One region of the Anaerobacillus sp. 1_MG-2023 genome, then DNA from elsewhere that is predicted to be linked to it. Evidence: predicted binding sites of a transcription regulator. Region 1 holds the regulator's gene; the other holds the start of a gene.
What was found. Region 1 encodes LexA, which represses DNA repair genes until DNA is damaged. Its sites were predicted from a motif close to CGAACATATGTTCG; they were not measured.
Positions count from the first base shown of each region.

Region 1 (5,713 bases):
CCGCCTGAGCACTAACCTGGTTTGCCACTTCTTCTCCACGCTGTTCAGCATTATAAGCAAAAATAGCTTCCTGTCGCTCATAGGAGCGGTAGCCAGAGACAGCTTTTAATTCAAATCCATCTTTCTTTGCACCGGCAAACATTTTTTCAAGCGCTGTAGCCGCTTCCTTGACCATTAGCCTTTTAGGGTCATCTTTTGGTGCGTACGAAGAAACATCCGGTTCCACAAGATTTTGGGGCACAAAGTCAGAAGGTAGATTTCGCTCTTTGTTTGCCACAACATAAATACTGTCTGGATTCGTTACAGTTAAATTCTCTCCATTTTTCTCAACGGTTTCAGCCATCGTTGGATACGCTTCTGATTTATCCTTCTTGGCCTCATCGCTTTGATCGCTTTCTTGCTCTTCTTTCTTGCTGCTATCATTTTGCTTGTTATTGTTTTGGTTTCCATCATTATTTTCTGAACTATTCGAGGAGCCGTTATTCGTCTGTCCATCATTCTGCGACTGATTCTCTGTCTGGTTAGACGTTTGCTCTCCATCTCCTGCCTGGCATCCGGCTAAAAGCGCGAACGAAAGGCCAGTTGCTACTACTAAGTTTTTCATTGTCATGTGAACACTTCCTGATTTTTTATAGTCTAATCTATCATACCATCACACCAATTAGACCCGTCAACCAAAATTACTCCATACAAAAAGCACTCTGTTACCAGAGTGCTCAATAAGCTATTTATCGTTGTTTGTCATTTGACTATTCATAGCCTTCATCATCTGATTAATCTTCTTCTGAGAAGGTTTTTGCCCCATTTGCATCATCATTACACGAAGCATATTTTCATTAATAGGGGGATTCTTCTTTAAATAGTCCATCATATATTTGCGGGCAATAAAAAAGCCAAGTGCTACTCCAGCAATCAACGCTAGCACGCCCACAAGCGTGTACATCCACCACATTCTAGATTTCCTCCTTATTCTTTCTCTTCCAATAGTGTACTACAACCCTTAATGATTATACAATAACGTCTATTAAAATAGTAGGAGTTTATTCAAACTAGTTTCTGTTGTTTAATTGGGTTAAGCCACCCGTATCGACCGGATTGGAAGTCAATCGCAAAGAACGAAGGAGTTAATTTTCGTATCACTTCAAAAAAGACTGTTTCAGCCTCGTTTGATCCGCTAGCATATATATTTATCTTCTCGCTTCTAACAAATAAAGATGCATCGCTTTTAGATTGTTTAATACACAATCGATGCCCTTCATTTTTAAATTCATACGTGCGAAAGCCACCCAATTCATTGACTAAACAGGTATTTAGTTCTTCTTCTTCCACAGGCTCTGTAATAAAGGCTACCTGTTTTTCTAGAAGCTCTTTCTGATCAGCCTGAATAGCCCGCTTCCTTTCGAGGAAAAGTTGATACAACAGATGCTCCTTACCAGCATATTGTTCTGCAATCTGCTGCTTAACGAAATACATTTCGTAATGCCTCATATAACTCCCCCCTACCCAAGAATCGACTCATATAAAAGAAAGTATAAATGAGTTCTCATAAAATGATTGTCTATACATGGAGGCTAGGCTTCACTAGTTTTGTCGAAATTAAAAAGACCTGTACTATAACATATATGTTATAGTACAGGTCTTTAGAATGCTATGCCATACTCGGCAGGTCACAAAGAACACCGCCGGATCTCTCATCATAATCAAGCTTCATTCGATCAACAAACCATTGATCGTCCGGTCGAACGAAGTACGTAACTCCTCCAATTTCTTGCTTATAATCATCATATGAAGGCTTATCAGACATGACCCCAAGAGAAAAACCTCCGCTGTCTCCACTCCCTGCGTAGCGTACGAATAACCTTAAGCAATCACCGTTACCAAGTTCCATCTCATTTTTGTAAAACTCAGCTGCAGAATCAGTTACAACAAACATCATATCCGCCCTCTCCGTTTTGTATTAGTACATCTTGTTATAGTACAGTATAACGAATATTCGAAAAATTGCAACCATAAAAATAGCCTAATTTTGCTTTTCGCAAAATTAGGCTATTTTCTACTGAAGAAAGCGACGGTTTTTCTTGCTTTCCTTAAGCTTTTCAGGTGTTACATCTGTACCTTCTTCATCTACAACTTTTATAGAATGAAGTTGGTTTTTGAAAGAAGAACGGAAATTTGCTAAATATTCCTTACGTAGCTTTTTCTGTTCTTTTTTCTCATCTTCTGTTAATGATGATTCTTTTGCTTTACGAGATAGCTCGTTAATTCTTTGGAGTTTATCTTCAAAAGGCATGTAAAATAGCTCCTTTACTGAAACTTGTATCTCACATGCTAACGCATGTTTTGAACATAGACAAGTTTAGTGCTTCTCGTTCTGCTCGTCAACATATTCCTGATAACGTCTATGTACCGTTGCTTTCGAAGCGTGATGTCCAAATCCTTTTAGCGTTGCAGCTATCTCATTAAACGTAAGACCACGGTTTCGTAGATTAACAATTTCTTCGATTGGAACTTCCACCCGCTCACGCCCACCTTGATTTTGCTGGCTGAGGTTTCGCTGCGGTCGATAGCCTTCTTTAACCGCCTTGTCCATTCCACGTTTAATTTTCAGATTATGAAGCTTGCGCTGAAATTCTTCAACGATACTAACGATCTCAAGAACCATCGAATCAGATTCCGACAATTGAAGTTCTCCGTTTTGATTCACTGTATAAATCGTCCCTCCATATTTATGGACGGCATGTAGAAGAGCGATCTTTGCATTCCCTCTCCCAAGTCTCGTTTCATCTTGAATGAGCAATGCCTCAACATGCCCCTCTTTCAATAAGTCAAGCACCTCGAGTATGCCATCGCGATCAATGTCATACCCGCTGTGCTTTTCTTCAATCAAGCGCTGTATAATAAAACCTGACTGTGATGCAAATCGTTGTAGTTCTTCTTTTTGCCTGGCAAGAGAAGACTCCTGTGCTTCTTTCTTTGTGCTTACCCGACAATAAATAACGGCGTTCATACTTTATTCTTTACCCCCAAGTGCGGTAGCGTTCGCTTCAACAGGGATGATGAGAGTATCTCCTGCTGTAATTCGGTTTGCATCAATGCTATTCACTTCTTCAACCCAGCTGACGAACTTCCGATCAGACAACTCATGTGCAGTACGGAATTCTTCCGCAATTTCTAAAACAGTATCTCCCTGCTCCAATTGTACCGTTGTGTAACGATCATACTCCTCAGCTGCAGCTGTTCGCAAAGATAAAAACACAATAATTAACACAGCTACAAAAGATATAATGACAAGAAAATCAACTCCAGACAAGCCCCCAGCTTGCTTTCTCATCCCAATCACCCCATATGCGAATATTTGTTCTGTTTTTAGTATATCAGAACCTCTGTTCGTGTCAACTAATTTCTTCGAACTTATGTTTGTATGCGAACAAAAATTCTGGTATACTACTAACAAATAGATAGATTGGAACGAGGTGCCAGATATTATGAAACTATCAAAGCGTCAGCAGGACATTCTGGACTTTATTAAAGTCGAAGTTAAGCAAAAGGGTTATCCACCCTCTGTAAGAGAAATTGGCGAAGCTGTTGGACTCGCTTCAAGCTCCACTGTCCATGGCCACCTGGCAAGACTCGAGAAAAAAGGGTATATCAGACGAGACCCAACAAAACCAAGAGCTATCGAAGTGCTTGGTCTTGATGAAACAATCGATATTCCTCGTCAACACACTGTAAACGTTCCCGTCATTGGTAAAGTAACTGCTGGTCAACCGATCACTGCCATTGAAAATGTAGAAGAATACTTCCCGCTTCCAGAGCAGTTTGCACAGGATGAAGAGCATACTTTTATTCTTGTGATTGAAGGGGATAGTATGATCGAAGCTGGTATTTATAACGGTGATATGGTCATTGTGAAGCAACAACCAACTGCAAATAACGGTGATATTGTTGTCGCGATGACAGATGAAGCTGAAGCAACTGTTAAACGATTCTTTAAAGAAAGCAACTACTTCCGACTTCAACCGGAAAACTCATCGATGGAACCGATCATTCTTGATTCCGTTTCTATTCTCGGTAAAGTAATTGGGGTCTTTCGCTCCATTCACTAGAAGCGCTGCGTGCGCTTCTTTTTTTATGTTATATAAGCTTTCTGGGCTATATCAATACGAGCTTCTTCTCTTCTTTTATTTATTAATCCCTCCGTCTGGGTAAATGATCGCAGTTTGAAGAGCATAGGGGTGTAGCTTTACATTACAACCAACCTCACCGACCTACTTTTAACTCTTACAGGCTATACAAAACCGCCCTTCATTTAAATGAAGAGCGGTTTTGTATACTTCTAACATTATTCTTAAACGGTTACTTTTCAGCAGCCTCTGAAGCCGCTATAACTAATTCAACTGTTTGATCTACTGTCGCCTGACGGAACTTTTGGAACTCATCAGTGATATAAACGGAAGGATCTTCAGGATAGTACTCCTGAGCGGCTACGTGAAGGTGTCCACCCGGAATATCATAAGCTCCTATCCCAATTCGCACACGATTGGATCGGTACTGACTTTCATTCGATAAGTAGCTTCCGCCTCCTCCTTTACGAGCTTTTGATCCTTCAGTCGGACCCCCTTCATGGCATTCATACGGTTTATCACGATATTCTGGTGCGAGCCATTCGCATACTTCATCGCCTCTTTCCACCGGCCATGGTCCAGTATTGGCTGCAATCATTTCCTTGTAAGGAAGCGTTGTTTCAATAAATTCCGGCAGTTTTTCAGGCATCGGCCAATTGCTCACTGTCGGAATAACTTCTGAGCGATCTTCAAGAGTGTTTCCAACCCCTGTGCGCCATCTCCCGGCAAACCCTTCGATGGTCATAGCTTTTGGACCCCCTTGACTGATTGTCATCATGAGATCCACCTGCTCTTTACTATTAACCAGGTAAGGTCCAAATGTATCTTCAACGATTCCTTCATCAAAATCATCCCATCGTACCGGAAAATTCGCTGCTTGAATAAAAGCTGGACCTTCTTCCGTCAAAACGACTTTCCCATCCATCTGAAGCGCTGCAGCGCCAGAAGGGTTTGATCTCCTAAATTCCTGTTCTAAACGGTATGGATCAAATCCGCTTACTAAAACGCGCTTAACTTTCTCCCCTTTTGGAAAATCAATAGAAGTAATTCCCCTTGACGTGTACTCTAGTTTCTTCATCAGTTCTTCTTGCTTTTTCTCCGTTACTGTATATGATGGTTCCCATTGCCTGAGGGCAGCAGTCATATGTAATCGAGTCCAATATAGCGGGCGATCATCATAACGATCTAGTTCCCCTAAATCATTTCCTTCTCCCTGAGCTCGAGCAACAGCCGTATCCCACAGCTTCTCACCATGCTTTTCGATCACTTTCTCTGCTTTTTTTACACTTTTCGCTTTGCACAAATCTTCTTTAAATTCATCTGCAAAAACTGTAAACTCCGCCTTATCCATAATTTGCTGTGGGATAGGGGCGCCGTCTTCCATTCGCTGCTCCTCTGGTGTTAGCGCCGCATCAGTGTTAAAGCAATCACCTTTGGCACTTCCAGTTAACGGTGAGAAACCGAAAGTTAACATCCCTACAAGAAAAAGCGCAATCCCATATTTCCATTCCCTAGATTTCATATTTCTGTTTTCCTCCCCTTCTAGTTGAACTATCTTCTATTGTAGAGATGGGAGGTTGCATTTTTCA
Region 1 covers NZ_JAUORD010000003.1:225,588-231,300, reverse strand. The annotation lists gene Q4550_RS07500 (M15 family metallopeptidase) at 1-610, opposite strand, end outside; gene Q4550_RS07495 (YneF family protein) at 725-952, opposite strand; gene sirA (sporulation inhibitor of replication protein SirA) at 1,045-1,488, opposite strand; gene Q4550_RS07485 (HesB/YadR/YfhF family protein) at 1,649-1,936, opposite strand; gene Q4550_RS07480 (DUF896 domain-containing protein) at 2,054-2,290, opposite strand; gene Q4550_RS07475 (YneB family resolvase-like protein) at 2,357-3,007, opposite strand; gene yneA (cell division suppressor protein YneA) at 3,011-3,331, opposite strand; gene lexA (transcriptional repressor LexA) at 3,483-4,106, shown strand; gene Q4550_RS07460 (hypothetical protein) at 4,357-5,646, opposite strand.

Region 2 (5,713 bases), on a different contig from region 1:
TGGATGGTCTTTTTGACACGATCACGAAGGCCTTTTACTGTATCAATCATTTCAGAATCATATTGATCCCCTTTGCAAGGCTTTAAGCGACCAAATGTTATTTGTTCGAACTCATTTTTGAGCTCCTGCCACGTTTGAGCGGAAGCGGTAAGAAGCCTTTCCGTCATTTCACGTTCCATTTCTAACATCTCAAGGTATGGCTCTGGACCGCCTGGTGCATTAGAAAGAGAAATGGCCTTCTCCTGCATTTCACGCATACCTTCAAGCTGAAGAACGACATCTTTTTTTATTTCCTCTACCCAGACTAATTCATCAAACGCTTTTTCACTCGCTTCTTCATATACGGCGACACTATCTTGCAACCATTGCTCTGGCCATGGATGACTAGAAGAGAAATGATAGAGTCTTTCTACAAGAAGCTGAAGATCCACATCACTACGATCACTACTGTAGCGATCAACAAGGTCATAAAAAGCCTCGTTCTCTTTCTGGCTATAATGCTCTTCGAACAGTTCTTCCATTGCTTCCTCACGAAGCAATGCCGCTTCGGTTTGATCTGCTACTCTAAAGGCAGGGTCAAGATCAATTTCGTAATAATAGCGTCGAAGTACTTCCATACAAAAAGAATGAAGGGTTGAAATAGAAGCGCGATTCAACATCGAAAGCTGTCTTCTTAAATAAAGGGAAGATGGGTCTTCCTTTAACTTTTCTTCAAGAGCCTCCCCGATTCGATGTCTCATTTCAGCCGCTGCAGCATTTGTAAATGTTACGACAAGAATTCGATCAACTTCAGCAGGATCATTCTCATCAGCAAGACGCCTAATAATTCGTTCAACTAAAACAGCCGTTTTTCCCGACCCAGCTGCAGCTGCTACGAGAACGTCTTGATCACGAGCAGCAATAGCTTCCCATTGTTCGTCTGTCCATTTCGAGCCTTCGGGTTTATTCATTATCGTCATTTCCGTTCGCCTCCTCTCTCATCCGTCTCAGTATTGTTTCATCATCCTGTACAGTAATCGGTCGATAGTCATTATCCTCCATCGCCTGATCAAATTGACAAAATGAGCGATAGGAACAGAATGTGCATGGGATGCGATCCTTCATCTTGTAAGGATCGATATCGATACGTCCGTCTGATATTTCAGTTCCAATCGTTTGGATGGTTTGCCGTGTGAATGACCTGAGCGCCTGAAAATCATCGGAAGATAAAACAGAAGAATTTTTATAAAAACTACCGTCCTTCTTTAGAGCAGCTGGAATAATGTCAGATTTTTTCTTCTCAATGTCATGATCCATCAAGCTTACGACATCTTTGTCAGCTAGCAAAAGACCCTTCATCTTAAACTTTCTGAAAAGTTCCTGTTGAAGTGCAGCTTGTCCTGGCGCTGATGCCTGCAACATGGGATTATGAACGTGGAAATAAAGCATTCCGGCTGCCGTTGCATCACGACCGAGCCAGATGTTTGCGTTTGTAATCACAACATCCAGGTACGTTAACATCTGAAGCGCTAAGCCAAAGTAAACTTCTGAGAGATCAAGAGAAGTTCCACTTGATTTGTAGTCAATAATTCTGAGAAGAAGTTCCTCTCCATTTAGCGCCTGATCAACGCGGTCCACTCGTCCGATCAGCTGGATTTTCACCCCATTCTTAAGCGTAAACTCGATTGGTGGCAACTCCTGGTTTGGGCCAAATCCTAATTCGAGCCCCGCTGGCTGAAAACCACTTTTCTTCGCTTGTTGACCGAGAACGGAAGAGGCTCGACCTACTACCTGAGAAAGTTTTCTCATAATATAGTGATAGCGATTGGAACTTAATAGAATTTCATTTTGCAATTTCGGTGCAAGTTGCTCTACGATTTGACCTGATAGTTCATAGTATTGATTCGATGAAAGCTTTGCCCAATCCCAATGACGCTGCTTAATTGTTTCAGCCATCATGTTAAGCGCCGCGTGAAATAACTGACCGATATCTGGTGCTTCTAGCTTAAATGTTGACCGTTCTTTCAACCGTAAACCATGAGAAGCAAATTGCGAAAAGGCACAGGATTTATATCTTTCCATTCTAGAAACACTTGTTTGAATCTTTGAACCATACAGTTTTCTACTCGTATCTTCAGTCAGACGATCTGCTTTGTTCCGATAAAAAAGACTTTCAATCAATCGTACTCGATTCTCTTGTGATGACGCCGTGACGAACCAATTATAGGCATCCCACCAAATCGGATCAATCGGATACCCGCGATGCCATTGACGAAGCTGACCTGTTAATCTACCAATCGTCTTCGCCGGGTTCGTTATAAACGATAGCTCTTCTTTCGATTCTTCACCTGGTTCAGCAAATTTCAAACCAATGATAAGCTCAGGAAACATCTCTTTCAATCGATTCATCACAATAGATGGTTGCAATCCCTTTCCTTCTTCATCCGCAAGAGGACAACTTACCCACAGGGCATCAGATGGCGTTGACAAAGAATGATAAATTAGAAACTCTTCGTCTAAAAGACGTCGCTTTAATCCGGGTGCTAGCTGAATCCCCTGTTCTTCTAGCTTTTCTCGATCCTGTTCATTCAAAAGCCCATCTTCCTGTATTCTTGATGGTAAAACTCCTTCATTGACACCTAGCAAAAAACCACACTTCACATCAGTAAATCTCGTTCGATCAATGCTACCGATCACAACTTGATCAAGTGAAGCAGGTACAAGGGCAAACTTCATGTTTTCCATCCCAGCTTCAAGAAGCTTCGTAAATTGCTCTATTGAAAGTTTTTGATCACCAATCAATTCAACCGTTTCATCAAGCAGTGCAATAACAGCATCCCAAACTTGATCATGCTCCCGTGCTTTCGAAAGCTGACCTGCTTCTTCTGCTTGTACCTTCAACCGATCTATTTTTTCTGCAGCATGACTATTCTCTAGAAGATAATAAAGAATTTCACACATCTCGCGAACGGTTTTTGCTTTCGTCATTTTTCTTTCAAACTTCTCGAGCGGTGTAACAATCCATTCTTTCGTTTCGTTTAGTCGATCTTCCATTTTTTCGAGGTCATCTGAGGTAATCGTTTCATCATCTTCAAGCTGTCTGTAGATATTCGCTTTAAAGCGCTCGTCCGTTTTCCAGCGATAGCCCTTAATGCCTTTAGCAATCACATAATTTTCGAGTTCATCCATGCGCTCGCGAATGGTTTCGACACTTTCTTCTGTATCGTCTGGAAAAAGCAATTCTGTTTTCACACAGCGAAATACAGATTCATAGCGCCAGTTATATTGAATAATATCTAGACTGGACCTTATTAATTCAATTAGCGGGTGATGCAGCATCGTTCTTTTCTGGTCAGAAAAAATAGGAATACCGTGATCTGCATAGATCGTTTCGACAAGTTCATAATAAGAAGCCATGTTGCGTACCATGACTGAAATGTCTCTATATCGATAGCCTTCATCGCGTACTAATCTAAGCGTTTCACGTGCTGCCGCTTCAACTTCGGAACGGATATTCACCGCATGATGCACTTGAATATGCTGAAGACTTCCATTATAAAGAACTGGTGGTCGTTCACCATAGTTGGCTTCTAAATGCGCAAGTTCACTATTGTTATAGCGCTTTTGATCAGCTAAAATTAGCGGCTCCTTAATAGCAGCCCCCTCTTCATGCGCTAGTCCTTGAAGTGTTTGATATGTTTTCGCTGGCTCATGAAAGAGATCCAGTTCATGAATGCTTGAAGGATTCATCTCGGGATCCATTGTGATAGTAAATGTAAGGTTTGTGCCTTTTTTTATTAAAGCCTGAAGCACAAGAAGCTCTTGAGGTGTAAAACTATGAAAACCATCAATCCAGATAGAGGCATTCTCTAGGTAGCTTGACGCTTCGATTTTCTCAGCAAGCAATGCCAAATAGTCTTCCGAATCAAGATAAAATCCTAGCATTTCCTTCTGAAAAGCATCATAAACAAGATGAAGATCGTAGAGCTTATCCCGAAGTAAGCTTCGCTCATCTTCATCATAAAGATCATCCGCAAAACGTTTTATATCTTCCGGTTCAAGACAATACCGCTTAAACTCGGTGACCATGTCATTCAAATGTTCCACATACCCTGTTTTTTCAGAAGAACGCTGATAAATTCTTAGCTTCTGTTTATTCTCTTCGATGATATGACGTAACATCATACTTGTTCCTACGCTCGTTAAATGGGGGCGGGCCATCCCTCCCGTTTCTTGAAGAACTTTCCATGCCAGTCTTGTAAAACTAAAAACCTGAGCACGAATCATTCCTTTTAATCCTCTATTATGTACTAGTTCATATTCTGATTGAAAAGTCATTTGCTCTGGTACAAGATAGATCATATCTTCACCAAGCGGGCGATCGATCAATTCGTGCTGCATTTCAGATAAGCAATGCTCTGTTTTTCCACTTCCAGACCGACCAATAACAAACTGTACCGCCATGTATTCTACCTCCTACACCGTAAATTCTTAGTCTATTATCTCATGTTTTTCTTCAATTGGATAGCAAGACAAGAAAATACGTTCGCATCCAATGCGACATTATTTGTAAATTATCATACTCGATGGTTTTTAGAATGATCCGTCAGGGTATATCAAATATAAGAACTTATTTACAAAGGAGTTTTGACAATGGAAAAAGAATTCGAAACATTTAAATGGGAGCTAAATAGACTCACAAGAGACATGACCGAATTTGTGCATAGCTACGAAAAGCTCGACGAAGGTCAAAAAAGAAGTGTTGCATCGAACTATCCATTTAAATCAGATCTTCATGACCTAAAGAATATGCTTGCTACGTGGAACAATACCGTTAATAAAATGTAAAAGGATGAGGAGCACTCCCACTTTAGGGGGTGCTCCTTATATTTAGAGATCATGTTTTTTCCATAATTTCATACAACTAAAGAGTAGAGATTTGTATAGAAGGAGGTCAACGATGTATACCCACAAAAAGTATTACGAGCCTTACGTCAGTCCATTTGATCCCTGTCCCCCTATTCGAGTGAAATCTTATTCCACTCCTCCTAATCTTTATATGGGATTTCAGCCCCCAGGACTAGAGCAATATTCTGCACGTGAAGCTCTCACTCGAGGTACTCTCTGGAAAGCTTTCTATGATCCCTATCCTTATCCTTCAAAGCGGGGGGAGTAAAACATGTCTAAACAGCTACCGAAAGCCTATTATGAGCTGTTAGAGGAACTGCAGGCCACTGATTTCGTTCTCGTTGAACTGACTCTTTACCTTGATACACACCCGGATGACTACGAAGCCATTCAACAATTCAATGAATATGCCAAAAGAAGTAGGCACCTTAAGAAACGCTATGAAAAGGAATATGGTCCCCTTCAACAATACGGCAACAGCTATTCAAACTACCCATGGAATTGGGGCGACGCACCGTGGCCATGGCAAGTCTAGTCTGGAAAGGGTGAAAATCAATGTGGCTATATGAAAAGAAATTACAATATCCCGTCAAAGTCAGTACATGTAACCCGATGCTTGCCAAATTTTTGATTGAGCAATATGGCGGTGCTGATGGTGAACTAGCAGCAGCCCTCCGTTATTTGAATCAACGGTATACTATACCCGATAAGGTTGTCGGTTTATTAACCGATATCGGAACAGAAGAATTTGCACATCTCGAAATGATCGCTACAATGATCTACAAACTCACAAAAGACGCAACCGCAGATCAAATGAAAGAAGCTG
Region 2 covers NZ_JAUORD010000011.1:628-6,340, reverse strand. The annotation lists gene addA (helicase-exonuclease AddAB subunit AddA) at 1-959, opposite strand, end outside; gene addB (helicase-exonuclease AddAB subunit AddB) at 943-4,443, opposite strand; gene Q4550_RS16740 (hypothetical protein) at 4,633-4,827, shown strand; gene Q4550_RS16735 (spore coat associated protein CotJA) at 4,940-5,155, shown strand; gene Q4550_RS16730 (spore coat protein CotJB) at 5,159-5,422, shown strand; gene Q4550_RS16725 (manganese catalase family protein) at 5,443-5,713, shown strand, end outside.
Region 2: addB (helicase-exonuclease AddAB subunit AddB) is a predicted target of LexA. The motif match lies at 4,515-4,528, and genes of this name have one in related genera.